DNA from 3 places in the Pseudoalteromonas sp. NS-SX12 genome. Region 3 is predicted to be linked to each of the others. Evidence: predicted binding sites of a transcription regulator. Region 3 holds the regulator's gene; each other region holds the start of a gene.

Evidence for each region. The regulator MetJ, encoded in region 3, represses methionine synthesis genes. The targets are predictions, from matches to a motif close to TAGACGTCTAGACGTCTA.
Region 1: AC2IOM_RS07395 (homoserine O-succinyltransferase) is a predicted target of MetJ. The motif match lies at 3,668-3,685, and genes of this name have one in related genera.
Region 2: metK (methionine adenosyltransferase) is a predicted target of MetJ. The motif match lies at 3,971-3,988, and genes of this name have one in related genera.

The regions. Positions count from the first base shown of each region.
Region 1 covers NZ_CM170634.1:1,574,492-1,580,868, forward strand. The annotation lists gene AC2IOM_RS07375 (TonB-dependent receptor) at 1-1,239, opposite strand, end outside; gene AC2IOM_RS07380 (PepSY-associated TM helix domain-containing protein) at 1,274-2,875, opposite strand; gene AC2IOM_RS07385 (hypothetical protein) at 2,878-3,132, opposite strand; gene AC2IOM_RS07390 (hypothetical protein) at 3,122-3,439, opposite strand; gene AC2IOM_RS07395 (homoserine O-succinyltransferase) at 3,764-4,711, shown strand; gene AC2IOM_RS07400 (homocysteine S-methyltransferase family protein) at 4,701-5,756, shown strand; gene metH (methionine synthase) at 5,765-6,377, shown strand, end outside.
Region 2 covers NZ_CM170634.1:373,900-380,276, reverse strand. The annotation lists gene AC2IOM_RS01855 (START domain-containing protein) at 1-539, shown strand, start outside; gene AC2IOM_RS01850 (hypothetical protein) at 1,013-1,564, opposite strand; gene AC2IOM_RS01845 (hypothetical protein) at 1,613-2,566, opposite strand; gene metK (methionine adenosyltransferase) at 2,678-3,865, opposite strand; gene tkt (transketolase) at 4,203-6,194, shown strand.
Region 3 covers NZ_CM170634.1:1,298,939-1,305,315, reverse strand. The annotation lists gene metL (bifunctional aspartate kinase/homoserine dehydrogenase II) at 1-2,276, opposite strand, end outside; gene metB (cystathionine gamma-synthase) at 2,285-3,505, opposite strand; gene metJ (met regulon transcriptional regulator MetJ) at 3,696-4,019, shown strand; gene AC2IOM_RS06150 (malic enzyme-like NAD(P)-binding protein) at 4,064-5,305, opposite strand; gene rpmE (50S ribosomal protein L31) at 5,704-5,919, opposite strand; gene priA (primosomal protein N') at 6,131-6,377, shown strand, end outside.

The DNA.
Region 1 (6,377 bases), 280 kb from region 3:
AACCGGTGCGTACAATGCTAATACTTGGTCGGCAACCGCCTGTGGTAAGCCTAACCCGCCATTTTCTGGTGCAGCGACCAGTAATGTTGGTACGCCAAGTTGATTAAAGCTGGCACTACGATTACCAATCGCTTTATCTTTTACTTCTAAATTTGAATAATACGCGCCAATAATCCCTTTTAAATTATCGTATTCAAACGTCAGTTTTAGCTCTTGCGTTAAGGTCTCGTCAGAACGTTTATCGTGCAGTTGTGCAATCGGTAATGGCGATGCATCACCATCCCACTCGTAACCATACTGCATATCTGAATAAGTTGTGATTGCTGTTGCCGACCAAATATCGTTAATGTAGTAATCTAGATTTAATACCACTAAATCTGAATCGGTAAATTCCCATGTTGGGTCATTAAAGTTTACTTTTCGGTAATCGTTAGCGTAACTTGGGTGGGCGTCTGCCCATACAACGCCCATTTCTGTTTCAGATTTGCTGTAACTTAAAATCGCTGAAAAATCTTCAATTGGTTCAAACAGTAGTTTAAAGCGATACAGGTTTGAGTTTGAAAAGTCAGAGTTTTCGTTATCGCGTGCAATGTTTTCAATTACGCCGTCAAAATCTCTGTCTTCGGCGGTAAAGCGAAATGCTAATACATCATCTACTAAGCTACCACCTGCGGCGATCGCTAATTCTTGTTGCCCATTTTCACCTAATATCACGCGCCCTTTAGCGCTGTATTCATATGCTGGGTCGTAGGTATTCACAACAATTGCACCAGCAAGGGCGTTGCGACCTTGTAGTGTCGATTGCGGGCCACGTAATACTTCAACCTGGCTTACATCCCAAGTAGAAAAACCGCCTTGTTGAATCTCACGCATTGGCAAGGGTGCACCGTCAACATAAACACTGGTTAAAAAGCTGTTACCACCACCTGATACATTAAAAGAGTCAATACCACGAATTGTAAAGCCGCCCACGCCAACTTCGCCAGTCACATTAGGCACAACAGATAGGGCATCGTAAAGATTATTAAGCTTTTGCTCTTCCAGTGCTTTATTGGTGATTACGGCTACACTGGCAGGGGTTTCTTGCAAAGTGCGGTCAATTTTTTGGCCAGTAACAATAATCTTTTCAAGTTCATTGTCGTCTTCAGCCATAGTTAATGGTGAAACAATCAAGCTGGTCGCTAGTGCATATTTTACTGCAGCCGTTACAGCATTGGTTCTACGTTTAACAGTAAACATATCGTCCTTTTTAGTATGTAGTTGTGTGAATAATTTATTGAGTAGTTAATTCAGTAACATTTGGTTGTGTTTGAGAGCTTTTAAACGCGGGCTTTTTTGTCACTTGTTTTGCTGCAAAAAAGCTAATACCGCTAAGCAGTAGTAAGATGCTTTGCGTAATCACAACATCAAATTTGTGTTCTGCGAGTTGTTGTGCTGTTTCGCTAGGCAGTAAAACCCAGTCCAGTACGACAACAAGGGCAAATATTGCGCCGCTCAGTTGCAATGAGTATTGATTGAATCTCGCATTGTGTTTGATTAATTGAGCAAGAACTAACATCAGCAAAAATGCCGAAAATACACTGTTTTCAATAATCTCTGCACGCGTTGTTATCTCAATTGGTATAATGCGCGCGGCACTAAAGCCCACAGCAATGGCAAAGATAAAGCCAATAAAGCCACCGCTTGTCATTCGCGTGACAAAATTAAGTGAGCGCTGACTTTGATTACGCTGTTTTGCGCGTTTTTCTAGCCACATTAAATTGCCGGTTAAAATTACATAACAGGTTGCTAAGCCGAGCAAAAAGAAAGCTAACCGCAAACCGTAGCCAGCAAAATCGCCAAAGTGCAAACGGGCAATTACACCTAAGCCACTGCGCACGGCATTATCGTAGTTGTCTTTAGTAAGATAAATTTGTTGTTGATTACTTAGTTGGTAATGTACTGCGGTTTCGGTGGCAAATCTGTCTTGCTTTTGCCCTGTAAAAATCGCGACGGCGCTTTCATCGCCAAAGTGCTCAATCATAATGCGGTCAATGATTGCGTTATCCATGTCTTTTTCTGCCATTGCACGCAATCTGTCGATGCCGTTCATCGTCATTTTGTTGTCGATGATATCAATATGGGGTTCGTTAAATCCTGCTGCCGCGAGTAACTTTTGTTGGTCGCCTTGGTACAACACAAGGGCATAAGAAATTTGGTAGACAATCACTAAATTAAAAACTAATCCGGTGAAGGCATACATCACATGAAACGGCAGTCCCATGGTGCCGATAATATTATGCGCGTCTAACCATTTGTCTTTATTGCTATCTTTACGGTATTGAAAGAAATTTTTGAAAAGCTTGCGCCAATGAATAAGTAACCCGCTAAGCACCGCAACAAAAAAGAACAGGGTAATGATCCCGACAAAATACAAACCAATGCGGCCAAGGCCTAAGTTGTAATGAAGCTGGTAAACAAAATTACCAAAATCCACCGTATCGGCATTGCCAATAATTTCGCCGCTCTGTGCATCCAGCATAATATGCACATCGCTATGATCTTCTCCTGTTTTTGGGTCGGTACCTTCAATATTTTTTGCAAAGTACGCTTCTATGTACGGTGAATGTTCAGTTGGCGGTAATAAATAAAACCTGTGGTCGACATATACATCATATTGCTTACTAATGGTTGCGATAGCGTTATCGTAACTAACATTTTGAGAATCTGTGGATACAGTTTGATTTGCATGTATTGGTAGTTTTTCCCATGCCACAATGTTTTCGCGAAATAAGCTAATTGAACCGGCAAAAAATACAATAAATAACACGATGGAAATAACAAGACCAATCCATGCATGTGCGTTAGTTAATGATTTTAGAGTTTTATTATTCATTATTATTGACTCATCAAAAGAATAACGTTGAGTAAGCAAGAGGGGATAAGAACAAGGCTAATGTTTTTGGCAGCTTTGCGTGCTTTTTCGAATGCGTAACTCCACACCAATACGCCCGCCCAAATTGGGAATGCCAACATTAGCCCTGAAATAAGCCTAACGTCTTCTGCTAATGGCAAAATCAAATTTAAATTGAGCACGATAGAAATGGATAGTAAAAGACCAAAAAAGAAGCCAATCAACGTTTTAGGCCACATAGCTCACCCCCGTTAAAACTAATAGCGATACCACAACGGGTGTATTGAAACGCCAAATGCTTGTTGTATAAGTGCTTAAAATTGTGTGGCTTACCAGCGCAAGCATTAATGTGACAAAGGCCGCCAATAACGAAGATGCAAGCGCAAAAGACAGCGAGAAAATGGCAACACCAATAACATAACCAATAACTAATAAAAAATTAGCAATAGATTTATTCATTGGTTTACTGAGCAGTAGTTGTTTTTCACTGCCTAAGTAACAGGCTAGGCATCCAAGCCAGATTGGGATAATTGCTAAAAAGCTCATTGTAATGCAAATGATATTGATTTTTATTCGATCCTAATGGTGTTTTTTATTTGTCGCAACATTTGTTATTCGAAAAATGTAAAAAATTATTAAAATCAACTGTATTGCTCAAAAGTTGGTTTAAGCGATGAGGGTGTAATAATGACTTTTACAAAGCACTGATTATGAAATGCGAGGCGGGTTTGTTGGTAGAAGTACGGTTGGTGTATTTTTTACGTAAATTTTAAATAGACATCTAAACATCTAGAGCTTGATATTTCCGGCTATCCGTTCATAATTAGCGTCAGGTTAAACCCAATTTACCATAGTAATAAGGATTAAATGATGCCAATCACAGTGCGCGATCAATTGCCCGCCATTAATACATTAAGGCAAGAAAATGTGTTTGTAATGCCACAAAGCCGTGCGCAAACACAAGAGATCCGCCCGATGCGATTAGCCATTTTAAACCTGATGCCTAATAAGGTTGAGACTGAAGTACAGTTTATTCGTTTGCTGGCTAATTCGCCGCTGCAGGTAAATGTGGAGTTACTGCGTTTAGATACTCACCGTAGCAAAAATACCTCTGAGCAACATCTTGATATGTTCTATAAGTATTTCTCAGAAGTTAAAAACGAAAACTACGATGCCATGATTGTGACTGGCGCGCCTTTGGCACACCTTGAATATAGCGATGTTGCTTATTGGCAAGAGTTGAAAGAGATTTTCGACTGGGCTGAGCAACATGTTACTTCTACCTTATTTTCGTGCTGGGCCGCTCATGCAGGGCTATTTCATCACTATGGATTAAAGCGAAAACTTAAAGCGAAAAAGCTCTGTGGCGTGTTTAAACATCAACGCTATTTTGAACACGCAGCGCTAACACGCGGTTTTGACGATGAATTCTTAGTGCCACATTCGCGCTATGGTCATATTAATGAAGCTGATATTGCAAACCACAGCCAGCTTGAAGTCATTGCCGGATCGCCAGAGGTCGGTGCGTTTTTAATTAAGAATAAATCCGGTTCGCAGGTGTATTTAACTGGTCACCCAGAATACGATGCAGATACTTTGAAAAAAGAGTATTTACGCGACCTAGAAAAAGATCAGAATGCGCCTAAGCCAAATAATTATTTTCCCAATGATGATGCCAGCGCCAAGCCAAGTAAAACTTGGCAGAGCCACGCCTTTTTATTATTTTCAAATTGGTTAAACTACTACGTTTATCAAACCACGCCATACGATATTAATTTAGTCAGCCAAGACGTAAGGACTAACAACTATGCCGAATAAATCACAGCAGCTAAGCGCTGCATTAAAAGCGCGTATTCATATTCTTGATGGTGCAATGGGTACCATGATCCAGAAATACAAACTGGAAGAAGAAGATTACCGCGGTGAACGCTTTGCAAATTGGCATGTGTTAGTTAAGGGCAATAATGACTTACTTAGTTTAACCCAGCCACAGATAATTGAACAAATTCATCGTGAATACCTTGCGGCAGGCGCTGATATTATTGAAACCAATACCTTTAACGCGACTACCATTTCAATGGAAGATTATGAAATGGCAAGCTTAAGCCGTGAAATCAATCTTGAATCGGCAAAACTGGCGCGTAAAGTGTGTGATGAATTTGAAGCACAAGACCCAACTAAACCGCGTTATGTTGCAGGTGTGCTTGGTCCAACGTCAAAAACCTGTTCTATTTCACCAGATGTAAACGATCCAGGCTTTAGAAACGTTACCTTTGATGCCCTTGTTGAAGCTTACATTGAATCAACGTTGGCATTGATTGAAGGTGGTGCGGATTTAATTCTGATTGAGACTATTTTCGATACGCTTAATTCAAAAGCAGCGGCTTTTGCAGTAGAAGAAGCATTCGAGCGCGCAGGCGTTACTTTACCCGTAATGATTTCAGGCACCATTACTGATGCATCGGGCCGAACTTTATCGGGCCAAACAACCGAGGCATTCTACAATTCTATTCGTCATATTAAGCCTATTTCAATTGGCCTTAACTGTGCCCTTGGGCCAGATTTACTACGCCAATATGTAGAAGAGTTATCGCGTGTGTGTGAAACCTTTGTATCGGTTCACCCCAACGCAGGCCTACCGAACGAATTTGGTGAATACGATTTAGAAGCGGACGAAATGGCAAAAGAAATTATTGATTGGGCAGAGTCGGGCTTTATCAATATTGTTGGTGGCTGTTGTGGCACCACGCCTGAGCATATTAATGCGATGTATCAAGGCACAAAAAATGTAGCACCGCGCCAATTACCTGAAATTGAAGTGCGCATGCGCTTAGCTGGCCTTGAAGCCTGTAATTTAAACTAGGAGCAAACATGACAAGCAGTACAGCAGTATTTACCAATGTTGGTGAACGTACCAATGTTACGGGTTCAGCCCGTTTTAAACGTTTAATCCTAGAAGAAGATTACGAAACCGCACTCGAGGTTGCCCGTGAACAAGTAGAAAACGGCGCGCAAATTATTGATATCAACATGGATGAAGCCATGTTGGACTCAAAAGCGGCAATGGTTCGCTTTTTAAATCTAATTGCGTCAGAGCCAGATATCTCTCGTGTACCCATTATGGTCGACTCATCGAAGTGGGATGTAATTGAAGCAGGCTTAAAATGCATTCAAGGTAAGGCAATCGTTAACTCAATTTCACTTAAAGAAGGTGAAGAGCCGTTTATAAAGCAAGCTAAAATCATTAAGCGTTTTGGTGCAGCTGCCGTTGTGATGGCGTTTGATGAAACAGGGCAAGCCGAAACGGCCGACCGTAAGTTTGAAATCTGTCAGCGTTCGTACCGTATTCTAGTAGAGCAATTAGGTTTTCCGCCGGAAGACATTATTTTTGACCCGAATATTTTTGCGGTAGCTACGGGTATTGAAGAGCACGACAACTACGCCGTTGAGTTTATTGAAGGTACGCGCCGCATTAAACAAAACT
Region 2 (6,377 bases), 930 kb from region 3:
TAAAAATTAAACAAGGAATTGAAGTTTATCAGCAAAAACTGCCCGATGGACTTTTAAAGTTAAAAGCCTACACAGTGACTAGCGGATGCTTAGCAGCGTTTGAAGCACTTTTACTTGATACAGACAATGCTGATAAGTGGTTAAGCAATGTGGACAGTGTCGAAGTGCTAAAATCACCATCACAAAACGAGCATATCGTTTACACTCAATTTAATGCGCCATGGCCGATTAAAAATCGTGATATGGTGACTTACTCACGTATTTTTAGAACGTCAAATACACAAATGCAAATTGGCATTCAAGCGGCTAACAACGAATACGCAAAGCGTGATGGTTTCATTCGCATTGAGCATGTAGCTGCCAGTTGGGTAATTACTCAGCGAGACGCAGATACGATTTCTGTTGAGTATCAAGCGATTGCAGATCCCGCAGGAAAAATTCCACATTGGTTAGGTAATTCTGTCGCAAAATCTAACGTATTTAGCACCTTCAAAAAGATGAAAGCGCGCTTGAAGCTTTACCCTTGTAGTGCCATTTGACTAGGGTCTGCCCACCTTTACTGTTCTATTTTTGTTCTCTTTGAGCGTGCTTTTATCGCGGCGCTCGATGTGTGGCCTAGCAATCTAAGCGAATATCGAGCAAAGCTTCCGCGTCATGCTCACTCCCCTTACCTACATCCATATAGGCAACAATGACAAAAGTACGCTCAAAACAACCGTTCGGCAACGCTTGATTGGGTTTTCTACTGTGTTATCGGCTGACTCACATAGAATAACTATGCCACGCATCCTCTGCCTTGTATAAAGCCCAATCAAACTGCTGCAAAAACGAACTTGAAAGGTCAACAGACCCTAGGTTATTTCGCGATATGCATATTGACTGAACCATTAGCCTCTTGTGATTGGCTAGTAGCAAATTTATGTTTGGTAACAAACTCTGATAATTTATGTTGGAACAGGTGTATTGATTCGAAACCATCGGCATACTGATAGTTAATTTGGCAAATACTTTCTCAGCAATCAATCGTTTTTAGTTGCACAAATTCAATAAAATCATGTGTGGTAAAAAAATCTTGAAACACCGCTTCTGTCGTTTCGGCCCAATGTTCGTCACGGGTTTGTTGCTCAAACTTAGTTGCTAAATTAAGGGTGTCTACGCCATCACTGAGCAGTAATTCAAGTTGTTGTTGCATTTGTTGCTCGAGCTCCGCGACCTTGTCGCGCAACATGGTTTCAGCATGTTCGCTTACCTCTTTAATCAGCTGTTCATGTTTTTGTGTAGCATGTGTTAATTCACTTTCTAACCTTTCAACTTCAGCAACCAGCTCAGATTTAGTCAGCGCTGTTAGTGAGTGTTGTATTGATTTGTGCTGTGTGGATAGGGTTTCCGTTAACGGTTTTTTGATGTTATTAAAGCTTGATTCTAGCGGCTCAGATAATGTGTGGTCAGAGCTATCAGATGGTTGTTCTTTACTAATTAATTGACTATCTGAAGGCATTAATGTCGAAATAAGTGCGACGCTAAGGGCGCCAAGCACAAATGCAATTACATGTCCTTTGTTCATATTAAATCCTATGTTTTTATCAAATAGCGTTTGCTGAAGCTGAGTTACTTAGCTAATCATACCACCCGCTAGCGGGTAATGTCCGACGTGATGTGTTGCGAGCTCTGAAAAACCAAGTACATTGGCTGTTTGTTTTTTATCGCTATTATCGCTATTAAAGATAATTACATCTGCACTCATTAGCGGGCGCGACGGGTGGTCTTCTAGCACTTTATAAACAACATAATCTTGTGAGTCGATGGCTATCAGTTTCAGTGTATAGGTAAGTTTGGTTTGTGGGTTGGTCACATGGGATACCAATGATAGCTCATTTGGCGTGTGTTCAAACTCGACCACCAATAGTTTTTCGGTAAAATTAATCGCTAATTGATTTGTAGTGACTTTTCGTTTTGCTACTTGGTTAATTTTACTAATTGTGCCATTTATCGAATGCTCTGCAAGTGTGAGGATAACGTGCGTATTTTCCTCGATGACCGCAGGGATGACTTGGTCGTTAAAAATGGCAATTTTAAGTTGGCTTGATGCCAAGTTTTCGTCTTCTAATACTCGGATCATCGCTTTTTCTCCATTTTCGCTGAGGCTCAAATAACCAAATTCGAAGGTTTTCATGCGTGCGAAAGTAGGGGCGGTAACGATAAAGGTTTTAGTTATTTGAGTGTCTTTCCAATAATTAAATAAAGATGACTGGGCGAGGGCGATATCGGATTGTTCTGATTTTGTTTGGATTTCATCAAGGTGTGTTAAAAACTGCTTACGCTGCCATGTATTAATGCCCGCAAAATGCATTGCTATTAAATAAGTAATAAATAAACCGCCCTTTAAAAGCAAAGGCGATAGTTGTTGCACACTTGGTAGGTTTATTACAACCAGAGAAACCAACACCAAAACATGTGTAATATAAACAATTGCCGGAGTTGTTAAGTAAGGTTTGGCAAGGCGTACAATTCTTTGTTGGTTAGTATTGTTTGCTATTTCAGGGTAATGCTTGATTGAAAGGTACATAACTTCACCGTGTAGTTTCTTTATCACTTGCTAGAGCGGTTATCATAGCAACTTACTGAATTTTAGGCATAAAAAAAGCGCCAATGGCGCTTTTTCTCAATCAGACGGTTATTATAAACCAGCAGCGGCGCGAAGTGCGTCTGCTTTGTCTGTTTTTTCCCAGCTAAATGCTGTGAATGTATCTTCGCCTACCGTCATTTCGAACGGTTCACGACCGAAGTGACCGTATGCTGCAGTCATTTGGTACATTGGGTGAAGTAGGTCAAGCATCTTAGTAATACCGTAAGGACGTAAGTCGAAGTGCTCACGTACTAGCTCTACTAATTTCTCTTCAGAGATTTTGCCTGTGCCGAATGTATCAACTGTGATTGACGTTGGCTCAGCAACACCAATAGCGTAAGAAACTTGGATTTCACACTTATCAGCAAGGCCAGCTGCAACAATGTTCTTAGCAACATAGCGACCCGCGTATGCCGCAGAGCGGTCAACTTTTGATGGATCTTTACCAGAGAAAGCACCACCACCGTGACGCGCCATACCACCGTAAGTATCTACGATGATTTTACGACCTGTAAGACCACAGTCACCAACAGGGCCACCGATTACGAAACGACCAGTTGGGTTAATGAAGTATTTAGTGTCTTCAGTTAAAAGCTCAGCAGGTAGCGTGTGCTTAATAATGTTTTCCATTACAGCATCTACTAGTGCGTCTTGCTCGATGTCTGGGTTGTGCTGAGTAGATAGTACAACCGCATCAATTGCAACAGGCTTACCGTCTTCATATACGAAGGTTACCTGAGATTTTGCATCAGGACGTAACCAAGGAAGAATACCTGACTTACGTGCTTGTGCTTGACGCTCTACAAGTAGGTGCGAGTAATAAAGTGGCGCAGGCATTAATGTTGGTGTTTCGTTAGTTGCGTAACCGAACATTAAACCTTGGTCACCAGCGCCTTGCTCTTCAGGCTTAGTACGGTCAACACCTTGTGCGATTTCAGGTGATTGTTGACCAATAAGGTTCATGATGCCACATGTGTCACCGTCAAAACCTACGTCAGATGATGTGTAACCGATATCTGTGATTACTTTACGTGTGATTGACTCAAGGTCTACCCACGCATCTGTTGAAATTTCACCAGAGATAATTGCAACACCTGTTTTAACCATTGTTTCACAGGCAACACGCGCATGCTTATCTTGTGTGATAATTGCGTCTAAAACCGCATCAGAAATTTGGTCAGCGATTTTATCCGGATGACCCTCAGATACTGACTCAGAAGTAAATAAAGTTCTTGCCATGGTATTTCTACTCACTCACAAAAAATGCGCGTTGCCACAAGGATTTGCGCAGGTTCAATTAAATGGTCGAGTATTCTACCGAATAACGACGCTGCAAACAACAACTTTACGCCTAGACGTCTAAAAAAAATTAAAAGTGAAATTTCTTCACCGTTACTAGGCTGTTTTGTGCATAAAGAAGCTAGATTATAGTCGGTTTTCCATTGCTCCGCGTGTGCTTATAGGTAAGAATAGAGCTGCGTGGGTACATTGACCAATAAGTACTTCCTATTGCCAGTGCTTATTGGCCAATGTATCCAAATTATGACAGCAAACAAATAATGAGGTAGGAAAATCCATGCCGTCACGTAAAGAACTAGCAAATGCTATTCGCGTTCTATCTATGGACGCTGTGCAACAGGCCAAGTCTGGCCACCCAGGTGCCCCTATGGGTATGGCAGACATTGCTGAAGTGCTATGGCGCGACTATTTAAACCATAATCCAGCAAACCCTGATTGGGCTGATCGCGACCGATTTATTCTGTCAAACGGTCACGGCTCAATGCTAATTTATTCTTTACTGCATTTATCTGGCTATGATCTTCCAATTGAGGAAATTAAAAACTTCCGTCAAATGCACTCTAAAACACCGGGTCACCCTGAATACGGTTATGCACCGGGTGTTGAAACAACGACAGGCCCATTAGGCCAAGGTATTACGAACGCGGTTGGTATGGCTGTTGCTGAAAAAGCACTTGCGCACCAGTTTAACCGCGAAGGTCACGATATTGTTGATCACTTTACTTACTGTTTCCTAGGTGATGGTTGCCTTATGGAAGGTATTTCACACGAAGCGTGTTCACTAGCAGGTACATTAGGCCTTGGTAAGCTAGTTGCGTTTTGGGATGACAACGGTATTTCAATCGACGGTGAAGTAGAAGGTTGGTTTACTGACGATACGGCAGCACGTTTTGAATCTTACGGTTGGCATGTTGTGCGGAATGTAGATGGTCACGATAGCGAAGCCATTCGCGCGGCAATTGATGAAGCACGTGCAGAAACGGGCAAACCAACATTGATCTGTTGTAAAACAGTAATCGGTTACGGTTCACCAAACAAATCAGGTAGCCACGACTGTCACGGTGCACCATTAGGTGATGCTGAAATTGCAGCTGCACGTGAATTTTTAAACTGGGAGCATGATGCTTTCGATATTCCAGCTGATATTTATGCTGATTGGAATGCAGTTGAAGCGGGTACCGCAAAAGAAGCGTCTTGGGCTGAAAAATTTGATGCGTATAAAGCAGCTTTCCCTGAACTAGCGGCAGAGTTTGAACGTCGTCAAAAAGGTGAATTACCAGCTGATTGGGCTGAGAAGTCACAAGCCTATATTGAAGGCCTACAGGCAAACCCTGAAAACCCAGCGACACGTAAAGCATCACAAAATGCACTTAATGCGTTTGGCCCTATGTTACCTGAGTTTATGGGTGGTTCTGCTGACCTTGCAGGTTCAAACCTGACACTTTGGGAAGGTTCAAAAGGCTTAACAGCAAATGACGCATCAGGTAACTACATCTTCTACGGTGTACGTGAATTTGGTATGTCGGCAATTATGAATGGTATTGCGCTGCATAAAGGCTTTATTCCTTACGGTGCGACGTTCTTAATGTTTATGGAATACGCGCGTAACGCAGTACGTATGGCGGCGCTTATGAAGCAGCCTTCAATCTTTGTGTATACGCACGATTCAATCGGTTTAGGAGAAGATGGTCCTACGCACCAACCAGTTGAACAGCTAGCAAGCATGCGTTTAACGCCTAACTTAGTTAACTGGCGCCCATGTGACCAAGTTGAGTCTGCAATTGCATGGCAAGATGCTATTGAGCGTAAAGATGGCCCAACATCACTTGTATTTACACGTCAGGGCTTACAACAACAAGCGCGTACAGCTGAGCAATTAGCGAATGTACGTAAAGGTGGTTACGTATTAAGCTGTGATGGTGAGCCTGAGATTATTCTTATTGCAACAGGTTCTGAAGTTGAGCTTTCAATGCAAGCAGCAGCTGAACTTCGCGCTCAAGGTAAAAAAGTACGTGTTGTTTCTATGCCGTCAACTGATTTATTTGACGTACAAGATGCGGCTTATAAAGAATCAGTACTACCAAGTGCAGTAACTAAACGTGTCGCGGTAGAAGCGGGCATTGAAGATTACTGGTATAAGTACGTTGGTTTAAATGGCGCGGTTGTAGGTATGACAACATTTGGTGAATCTGCGCCTGCAAATGAACTATTTGAACACTTTGGCTTTACGGTAGAGAATATCGTAGCAAAAGCGAATCAACTCGTATAATTGCAAAAAAAGCTATAATAATCAAAAGCGATGCAAATGCATCGCTTTTTTGATCTAGCGCAATAGTTTTACCTTTGATAACGATTCTTAATTAAAAAAACTGATTTAGATCAAATTCCCCCCTGCCTTTATCTTGCTAAAATTTAACCAACTTTTGATAGGTATAATAACGAGGAAAGGGAA
Region 3 (6,377 bases):
TCACGCCCTGCTCCAGGTCCTTGAATAATCAATGCGTTGTCAGCATACCAAACACTATTGATCACAAAAATGTTATCGCCCGGAGTTAGTGTTGCAACCGCAGCTGACGGAGCAACAGCTTTTAACCCTACTTTTGCCGTAATAGGTGAGGTTGTGGTATCAAGCTCAGCCACGTACCTAAGTGTATTACCTTCTCTTTGTGCATCTAGAGCGAGCTCTTCCACAAATGTATCAAGTAACTCACGTTTTGCTAATGCATCTTGCCAAGACCCTTCGGCAAGCTCATTTGGCATCCACGCCGATAACTCAATGTCGTCTAGTTCAAGTGATAAACCGAGCTCTCTCGCCAAAATAAGTAATTTTCTTTGTACGTCACGGCCAGAAAGGTCTTCACGCGGATCAGGCTCGGTAAAGCCCAGCTCTCGCGCTTGCTCAACTAAATCTGAGAACTTTTTATCGAGCGAATAATTTGCCCCTAACCAAGACAATGTGCCCGAGAACACACCACTAATTTTAGTGATTTTATCGCCTGAGTTTTGCAGGTCTTTTAAAGCAAAATTAATTGGTAAACCGGCGCCTACACTTGTGTTGTAACGCCACAGTAAATTTTTCTCTGTCTGCAAGCGACGTAAATTTTCATACCAAGTTAGCTCTGCGGTGCCCGCGTATTTATTTGCTGAAATAATATGACAATCGTGCAACGCAAATTCAGGGTATAACTTACTAAACGATTCACTTGCCGTGATATCAATTACCACTTTATGACCATAATCAAGCTCTTTTATAAACTCGATAATCTGCTCAGGTGATGACGCTTTTGCATTATTTTTGAAGTTTGCACTGGCTGTTGCCAGCTCTATACCCTGGCCATTTAACAAACTCGTACTTGAGCGTAATAAACCTACCAACTTAACTGGTAACAAGGTATTTAGACGCGCTAACTGGTCATTAAGCTGTGATAAAAAGACTTCACCAACATTACCAATACCCGCCACAATCACAGCTAATTCTTGTTTAGCGGTGATCAATTCATCATGTAACAATGACAGCGTATCGCTTTCAAGCAACTGGTCGCCAAGTAAAATAGCAAAGCCATTTTGACTCCACGCACCACGTAATGTCATGCTTTGCTTCTCTAATAATGCTTTTGCACTTTCAAGTAACTGCGATTCACTGCCGGCCTCGCTCACGATAGCCACACCAGATACATTCGATTCAATAAGCACCGCATCTTGTAAATAATATGACGCAACTTGCTCGCCAAACTGACTTGGAACAAGCAGTAACGTATTACCCTCTACCTCAAGCGGCTGAAGCGGATGCTGCAGAATAATACTTAACTCTCGAATGCTATCTTTATTGTTATGAGTAAGTTGAAACACGTCAACACTGGCTAATGTCGTTAAAAAACGTTTTGCTTTCGCTTGTTCGTTAGCAACCACTTGCGTGCCATCACTATGGCTATCGTAGCTACTACGAACGACTAATTTAATATCGCTGTCTTTTAATGGTGTCAGGGTTTTAGCGTGCAATACAGGGTTACCCAATCGCGCTAATTGTTGTGCTTGCTGCTGGCTAATTTTATTGTATTTAACCGCCTTCTCTACTTTACGTGGATCGGTACTGTAAACGCCTTGAGTATCTGTCCAAATTGTAACACTGCTGGCATTAATATATTTACCAAGCAAAGTCGCACTGTAATCGCTACCATTTCGGCCCAGCGTCACCGTGTTACCCACTTCGTCACTTGCGATAAATCCCGTCACCACATTAAGTTGGTCGCTCTTTAATGCCTGGCAGCGTGCAGTATTTTCTTGATGCTTAAGATTATTTTGTGCAACAACAAATAGCTTGCGGCTATCAAAGTGAGTCGCAGCAACCCCTTGCTTATTTAAATAATGCGCAAGTAATCGGGCAGACCACAGCTCACCGTGAGCAAGCAACCACGCCTGCTCTAACTCTGCACAGCCAGCACGTTGAGAGATTGCATTAATATCGTCAATAAAGTGAGCATACACTTCACTTTTATCACCTAATAATTCAGAAACCAGTGCGCATTGGTGATCTTTTAGTAACGCAATTACCTCACCAACACCTTTATGATCTTGATTGTGATAACACGACCACAAGCGCACAAGCGTGTCGGTCGTTTTACCTGCAGCAGATACAACAATGGCATCGCCATACGCTAGTTGCTGACAAATATTGGCAACTGCATGGTAGCGCTTGGCACTGCTTAGGCTTGACCCACCAAATTTATATACTTGTTTTGTCATTTAAATAATCACCACAATGCAGGTCGTGCAGCGCAGCATTGAGTGCTTTTTTCTCCACCAGCAGCGACATCTTTGTTAATTGTTTTTGCGAATGCTTGTTCAAGATCTGCGATTAAATCTTCAACATCTTCAATACCAACAGAAATACGAATTAACGTATCGTTAACGCCTGCTTTAATTCGTGCTTCAGGCGCCATGCCGGCGTGTGTCATGGTAGCTGGGTGACAAATTAAGCTCTCTACACCACCAAGTGATTCAGCGAGGCTAAACTGTTCTACACTGGTTAAAAATTTAGCCGTATCTTCAATTGTGCCTTTAATACTAAAGCTCACCATGCCACCAAAACCTTTTTGCTGTGCTTTTGCTAAATCATGTTGTGGATGACTTTCAAGACCTGGGTAATAAACTTTCTCTACATGCTCACAGGTTTCTAAATAGCGTGCGATAGCAAATGCATTTTCTTGGTGCTGTTTAATACGCACATTTAAAGTACGAATACCACGCAGCGTTAAATACGCATCAAATGGCGCACCTGTAATGCCAATATTATTTGCCCACCAAGCGAGCTCTTCGCCTAACTCCGCGGTGCGTGTGATAACCACGCCACCAACAACATCTGAGTGGCCATTGATGTATTTTGTGGTTGAGTGGATAACAATATCTACACCAAATGAAATTGGGTTTTGCAATGCTGGAGATAAAAACGTGTTGTCAGCTCCCACTAACGCCCCTACCGAGTGAGAAACTTCCACTACGTTGGCAATATCAGTTAAACGTAAAACTGGGTTACTTGGCGTTTCAATCCACACTAGCTTAGGTTTAATTGCTTTAATCTGCTCATAGCAAGACGCTTGTGTAAAGTCGACAACCGCTACCTTTAATAAACCGCGTTTTTCAAGGCTCGTGAATAAACGGTAACTGCCGCCATAGCAATCATGAGGAATTAAAATAGTATCTTCTGGTGTTAAGATTTGTGTGCATAAGTGAACAGCAGCCATACCTGTTGCAGTTACAATCCCCTTTTCACCGCCTTCTAGCTTAGCAAGCGTATCAGCCAAAATATCGCGATTAGGATTGCCGCTACGGCCGTAATCATAATCACGCTTTTTATCAAAATCGGCGAACGAATAAGTCGTCGATAAATATAATGGTGGAACAACCGCACCATGATGCTTATCTGCGGTAATGCCATTGCGAACAGCAAGGGTTGTTTGTTTGTTCTGCTTCATAACTCTGCCACTTGGATGTTTAGACGTCTAAAAGGTTAAACCAGTAAGTAATGGAAGTCAAAACTTTTACACGTCTATATAGCCAAATAAATGATATTTGACTATATATTTTAAAACGATAAAATTTTGCCTCTTAATATACAGGCTATCGTCAAAATTAAATCGTAACAGATATAGGCTAGTACACTTTATGGCAACTGAATGGAACGGTGAATATATTCACCCATATGCAGAACACGGTAAAAAATCAGAACAAGTGAAAAAAATTACCGTATCTATCCCACTTAACGTATTGAAAGTACTGACAGACGAGCGCACTCGTAGACAAGTAAATAACTTACGTCATGCAACCAATAGCGAACTACTGTGTGAAGCATTTTTGCATGCGTTTACAGGTCAGCCATTGCCTGACGATGAAGATCTGAGAAAAGATAACCCTGAGCATATTCCGCAAAGGGTAAAAGAAATTCTTGCTGAACGCGGCTTACCGGTTCCAGAGCTTGAAGATGAATAAAAAAAACCTCAGCAATTGCTGAGGTTTTTTTGCTTTTAACCAAGTTAAAGCATGTAGTTTTCTGGCATTTCAATCTGCGCAACGCCTGACTCAACCGCAGCTTCTGCAACCGCACGTGCTACTCGCGGAAGCAAACGCGGGTCCATTGGCTTAGGAATGATGTAATCTTTACCAAATTCAAGGCTTGATTCACCAGACGCTGACAATACCTCTTGCGGTACTGGCTCTTTAGCAATTTCGCGAATCGCATTTACCGCCGCAATTTTCATTTCGTCATTAATCGCTGTTGCGCGCACATCAAGCGCACCGCGGAAAATAAATGGGAAACACAATACATTGTTAACTTGGTTAGGGTAATCTGAACGACCTGTAGCCATAATTAAATCATTGCGCGCAGCATTCGCCACTTCCGGTTTAATTTCAGGATCAGGGTTAGAACACGCAAATACCACAGGCTTATCTGCCATTAATTTTAGATCTTCAGGAGCCAATAAGTCAGGACCTGAAACACCCACAAATACGTCTGCTTCTTCAATAACATCTTGTAAGGTGCGCTTATCTGTATTATTCGCAAACAACATTTTGTATTCATTTAGGTCATCACGACGCGTATGAATAACCCCTTTTCTATCAAGCATATAAATGTGCTCACGTTGTGCACCACATTTAATTAACAGCTCCATACATGCAATTGCTGCTGCACCTGCACCTAAACATACAATTAATGCATCTTTTAACTTTTTACCTTGGATCTCTAACGCATTCAGCATGCCCGCCGCAGTTACAATCGCGGTACCATGTTGGTCATCATGAAATACTGGCACACTACAACGTTCAATAAGCGCTTTTTCAATTTCAAAACACTCTGGCGCTTTAATATCTTCCAGGTTAATACCACCAAAAGTATCTGCAATATTTTCTACAGTATTAATAAAGTCTTCAGTAGTACGGTGCTTAACTTCAATATCAATTGAATCTAAACCAGCAAAACGCTTAAATAATAACGCCTTACCTTCCATAACAGGTTTTGATGCAAGCGGCCCTAAATTACCTAAACCTAAAATTGCAGTACCGTTTGAGATAACAGCGACCATATTACCCTTTGCAGTATATTTATATGCATTGTTCGGATCTGCTGCGATCTCACGAACTGGCTCAGCAACACCAGGACTATAAGCTAATGCAAGATCATTAACTGTCTCTGCTGGTTTGGTTAATTCGATGCTGATTTTTCCAGGAACGGGTTCAGAATGGTATTGTAGCGCTTTTTCTCTTATGTCAGACATGCGTGCCTTATCCTACGATGTTAAAAGTGAGAGATACTGGTTTAATAGTACGGCATTTAGAGTAAATAGAAGTTAAATGCGGTTATATCTTAACCTAAGACCATAGTTGAATTTACAACAATAGGCTTGTGGATATTTTCTGCTAAATCATTACCAGATTGAAGTTAATTCAGATCCGACCAGATTCACAACCATCTATTTTTTACACTCGACAGATACTATTTTGCCAACAGATAGTAAAAATAATGAATATTGAAGCTATCTATAATCCAGTATATAGCCATCTATTTAGAATAAAAAGACATAGAAAAACCATATAACATGACAAAAATTCATATTAAATTTTAGATACAAAAAAAGCACCCTTAGGTGCTTTTTTGAAAGAACTAAAATAGCTCTTATTTTTTGCTTGAAAGCGCGCCAAAACGCTTGTTGAAGCGATCAACACGACCACCTGTATCAAGCACTTTTTGCTTACCAGTGTAGAACGGGTGACACTCTGAACAAACATCTAAGTGGATGTCTTTACAAAGAGTTGAACGCGTTTCGAATTTGTTACCACAAGAACAAGTAGCATTGATTGCTTCGTACTTAGGGTGGATACCTTCTTTCATAGTAAACCTCTAATTAGGCCGCATCGCTCTCCAAACCCGAAGTCTGGCACCATACGTTGTTAAACAAAAATATATAGGGCGCGAATTCTAGCCAACTAACATGCCAATAGCAAGATCTTTAACCATCTTCAGATAAATTTTGTTTAACACTAGCCGCAAACACAATGCCATGATTTAATTTCCACAAATACGCTCTAAAAATAAAAGTTGAATGACTACGCCTGTTGTTGCAGAAATTGCCTTAAATGTACCGCTTTACCGTAACTTTGATTACCTCGTTGAACCTCAGTTTCAAACTAATATTGCGGTAGGTTGTCGTGTTGCAGTTCAGTTTGGCCGTCAGCAACTTGTCGGCATTGTTGTTGCGTTAAAATCAAATAGTGAATTTCTCGATAAACTAAAACCTATTTCACGTTTAATTGATAACAACGCGATTATTGATCGCCACATGATCAGCC